2 regions of the Arthrobacter agilis genome follow, and region 1 is predicted to be linked to the other one. Evidence: riboswitches for the same ligand, from Rfam matches in the RefSeq annotation. Region 1 holds a riboswitch; the other holds the start of a gene.
The links. A riboswitch is a leader RNA that binds a small molecule or an ion and turns the genes downstream of it on or off. The one in region 1 is predicted to bind S-adenosylmethionine.
Positions count from the first base shown of each region.

Region 1 (2,189 bases):
CCGCCGCCACCGCCTACGTCACCGCGTACCTGCTGGCGTGCTGCACGGCACCGGTCTTCCTGCGGCGCATCGGCGAACTGACCCTCCGCACGGCGCTCGCCGCCGGGGTCGCCTCGGTGGCACTCGCGGGCGCCCTGGTCGCCTATCGGATCACCCTCGCAGGTGCAGGCCGGAGCGCGAGCGGCTGGATCTACTGCGTCCTGCTGGCCACCGCGCTGCTCTGGTTCCTGGTGCACCGCCGCCGCAGGCCGGCAGAACCCGTCCTCGGGCTCTACGACGTGCCCACCCAGGACGCCGTGCTCGGAGGTGGTCGGAACACTGCCGCGGGCGATGTCCCATGACAGCGGACCGGCCCGACGACGTCGACCTGCGGGCCCGCCAGCCCAAGGCGGTCCGCAGCGCACTCGCAGTGCTGGAGGAGGTGGCGCGCTGCGGTCCCGGGGTCACCGGACTGGAGGTGAGCCGCAATCTCGGGCTGCCGAAGGCGACCACCTACCGGCTCCTGAACCTGCTCGTCGAGGACGAGTACCTGGTGCGGCTGCCGGACCTCAGCGGCTTCGCGCTCGGCCGGAAGGTGGAACTCCTGGTGCGGCTCTCGGGAACCGGGGAGGGCCGTCCCGCAGCGCCGCGTGACCGAATATGACGGGCACCACTGGCGCCGCCGTCCTCCCGTGCGCTTAGCTTGTGCCATAACCATCCCGAGCGGCCGAGAGACCTGGATCGACGACGCCGCAGCAACCCTCCCCGTGTAGCAACGGGGAACGGTGCTACTGCCAGGACCGATGGAGAAGCTACAAGCTTTCGTTGGTCTGCCCCTCCCGTGCTCCGGCACGCCCGGGCGACTGCTGGCTGACCTGTATCACCCTCCATCGGGCGATGATTCAGGAGCCACGCGTGGAAACAGCAAGCCCCAGCACCTCCCGCCCACCCCGCACCCTCGCCCTGCTCGCCGTCGCGGCGGGGCTGGTGCTCACCACGAGCGGTTGCGGAGGATCAGCCGCCGCGAGCGAGGACGACACCTTCGTCTTCGCCACCGGCAAGGACATCTCCTGCCTTGACCCCCACGTCAACGGCGACATGCCGCAGGCGTCCATCGCGGCGAACTACCTCGACTCCCTCGTGTCCCAGGACAGCGAGGGCGCCATCCATCCCTGGCTCGCCACGGACTGGTCGGTGTCCGAGGACGGCCTCACCTACACCTTCACCGTGCGCGACGACGTCTGGTTCACCGACGGGACCAAGCTCACCGCGGAGGCGGTCAAGGCCAACCTCGACCACATGATCGACCCGGACACCCAGTCCGGCACGGCCGGCGGCTACCTCAAGCCCTATGTGGGCACCGAGGTGGTGGACGAGACCACCGCGGTCGTCACGCTCAACCGCCCGTACGCCGCGTTCCTCGAGGTGCTCGCCCAGCCGTTCCTCGGCATCGAATCACCCGAGGCCCTCAAGCGGCCGCAGGCCGAGAACTGCAACTCACCCGTGGGGACCGGGCCCTACAGGATCGTCGACTACGTGCCGCAGTCCAAGGTCAGCCTGGTACGTAACGAGGACTACAACTCCGCCCCGCCGTTCGCCCAGCACGAGGGGCCGGCACACATCGAGAAGATCGAGTGGCGGATCGTCCCCGAGGACTCCACCCGCTACGGCCTCCTGAGGGCGGGCCAGGTGGACGCCCTCGACCTCATGCCGTCGGTGCACTTCGACGAGGCCGAGGCCGACCCGAACGTCGAACTGATCCTGCAGGACCGGCCGGGCAACCCGACCAACCTGATCCTCAACACCACACGGGCACCCTTCGACGACGTGGACGTCCGCAAGGCCTTCCTGCGCAGCGCCTACGTGGACGCGGGTATCAACAGCGTGTACTTCGGTACCGTGACCCGGGCCGGTGGACCTCTGAGTTCCACCACGGGCTTCTACTCCCCCGACTTCGAGCACGTCTACGACCCGGACCCCGACGAGGCGGCGCGCCTGCTCGACGAGGCCGGCTGGACCGGGCGCGACGACGAGGGCTACCGCGTGAAGGACGGCCGGCGCCTGACGGTGCACTTCCCCTACACGCCGGGCGCGTGGCCCACCGCGCACCAGGCGCTCGTCACGCAGATCCAGGCGACGGCGAAGAAGGCCGGTTTCGAGGTGCTGATCGAGAACGGTGACGGCGCGACCGTCAGCGAGCTCGGCAACAA
Region 1 covers NZ_JAUSXO010000001.1:202,015-204,203, reverse strand. Annotated here, with positions in the region: gene QFZ50_RS00965 (APC family permease) at 1-341, shown strand, start outside; gene QFZ50_RS00960 (helix-turn-helix domain-containing protein) at 338-643, shown strand; SAM riboswitch class I at 691-789, shown strand; gene QFZ50_RS00955 (ABC transporter substrate-binding protein) at 895-2,189, shown strand, end outside.

Region 2 (2,189 bases), 3.5 Mb from region 1:
CGCGGAAGCCCTCGACGGCGGGGCGGTGCGCCTTCTCGACGATCTCGCGCAGCGTGTCGCGTGCCTCCCGCTCGGAGTCACGGGCGATGACGAAACCGTTGAGTCCGTACCGCGGGGTGCGGCCGGCCTGGGCAGCGGAGGCCCGGACGCCCGCGATGTTGTCCTTGAAGCCCTCGAGGTCCTTGCCGTTCGAGAAGTACCAGTCGGCTACCCGGCCGGCGGTGGCCTGGGCCGCGGTCGAGTTGCCGCCGAAGAAGACCTCGGGGTGCGGGCGGCCGGGGACGTCCACGGGGCCGGGGCTCAGGGTGAAGTCCCGGATGTCGTAGTACTTGCCCGCCTGGCTGTAGCCCTCCTCGGTCCACAGGCCGCGCAGCACGCGGATGAACTCCTCCGTGCGGACGTAGCGTTCATCATGCTCGAGCCAGTCGAGGCCGAAGTTCACGAACTCGTCCTTCAGCCAGCCCGAGACGATGTTGACGGCGGCACGGCCGTTGGAGATGTGGTCCGCGGTGATGATGAACTTCGCCAGCACGCCCGGGTGCCACATGCCGGGATGGACCGCGGCGATGACCTTCAGCTTCTCGGTCGCGGCGAGCAGTGCGAGGGAGAACGACGTCGCCTCGTGCTGCTTGTCCGCGCCGTAGGAGGCTGCGTAGCGGGTCTGCGACAGGGCGTACTCGAACCCGGCGTCCTCGGCGATCCGGGCGAGCTTCCTGTTGTAGTCGAAGTCCCAGCCCGTCCGCTGCTCGATGGTCGAGACCACGAGGCCACCGCTCACGTTGGGCACCCAGTAGGCGAATTTCAGGGGGGTCGACAGGTCGGCGACGCTCATGGATCCTCCATCGGTCTGGCAGTAGCACCCTTCTGTCGCCGCAGGGGATGCGGAGGCCAGGGTTGCTGCGGCGTCAGTGAGCCAGATCTCTCGGCCGCTCGGGATGGTCAGATCGAGTGTGACACCGAGGCGCCGGGGAACCAAACAATGTGTCCCCGTGTGAGGGCGTCCCTCGACCGCCGCGTTCTACGTCCCGAAGACGAACCACGAGGCACAGCGCCAGATCGCGCAGCTACGGTCCGCGGGAGACCGTGCGACGGCCGATCGCCTCAGCGCCATGGTCTCCACGCTGCAGGCCGTCTGGATCCCTCCGCCGGGGGATGGTTCCCCGAGCAGGCCCTCGGCCTGATCCGGAACGCCGGCGCACCCGTCCGGCGCTGATGCGGCAGGGGTGTGTGCGGGCCCACGGAACCGCGCACACCCTGCCCGCCTAGGCTGGGGGCATGGAGAGCTGGAAGTCCGCGCAGCGTGCCCACGAGCGGAGGCTCTGGAGCACGCTGGTCTGCGTCGGACTGGCGCTGGTCCTCGCCCTGGCCAGCAGCCTCCTGGCGGCCGTGATCAGCGCGGACCCGGCGGTGGGCCCCTGGTTCTACCTCCAGCAATCGGTGCTGCTCGTCCTCAGCGTCGCAGGCACGGCGCTCGCGTTCCGCCGGCGGCGCTCGGCCCGCACGGGAGGGGCAGGGTAACCGGCGTTATGCGAATGTGACAAACCGTCCGAGCAGTGGCTATGTTCTTCTGGTGCCTCAGCCTATGTGGGGCGCTCCTGGACGGAATGCCGAGCCCTGCCGTCGTCCCGGATACGATCACCTCACGGCGGGGACGGGGGAACCACAGGTCCAGTGGACGCGCAGCAAGAGCTGACGCCGTCCTTGGGGTTAAGCCGCACCACATCGCTCACCAGTTGATGCACGCGGCCGGGTGACTCCCATCCGAACCCGACAGCTCACCCCGCAGGCATGGGAGAGGTATAAAACCATGTCACGAAACATCTCTTCGGCGCGCCACCGTGCCGTTATCGACGGCAATCTCGCGCTGCAGGGACTGTCCCGCGCCGCGAAGGCCCACGCCACCACGATCGGCCGCCCCGTCGCCATCGTCGCCGTCACGTCGGGCCTCGCGCTGAGCGTCGTCGGCACCGCCAACGCCGGTACCTACACCAGAGCAGGGCACGACGACCGCACCCGCAGCTGTGGCAGCTCCTGCCGCTCCGGCCGCAGCTCCTGCCGCTCCGGCGGCAGCTGCAACCGGCACGACCCACACCGTCGTCCCGGGTGACACCCTCGGTGCCATCTCGGCCTCGTACGGTGCGGACCTGACCGCGGTCCTCGCGGCCAACGGGCTGTCCCTGGCCTCGATC
Region 2 covers NZ_JAUSXO010000001.1:3,669,489-3,671,677, forward strand. Annotated here, with positions in the region: gene sfnG (dimethylsulfone monooxygenase SfnG) at 1-832, opposite strand, end outside; SAM riboswitch class I at 837-942, opposite strand; gene QFZ50_RS17345 (hypothetical protein) at 1,276-1,518, shown strand; cyclic di-AMP (ydaO/yuaA leader) riboswitch at 1,596-1,804, shown strand; gene QFZ50_RS17350 (hypothetical protein) at 1,808-2,107, shown strand; gene QFZ50_RS17355 (LysM peptidoglycan-binding domain-containing protein) at 2,022-2,189, shown strand, end outside.
Region 2: it holds a riboswitch for S-adenosylmethionine, as region 1 does, so the genes downstream of both, sfnG (dimethylsulfone monooxygenase SfnG) here and QFZ50_RS00955 (ABC transporter substrate-binding protein) in region 1, are expected to answer to the same signal.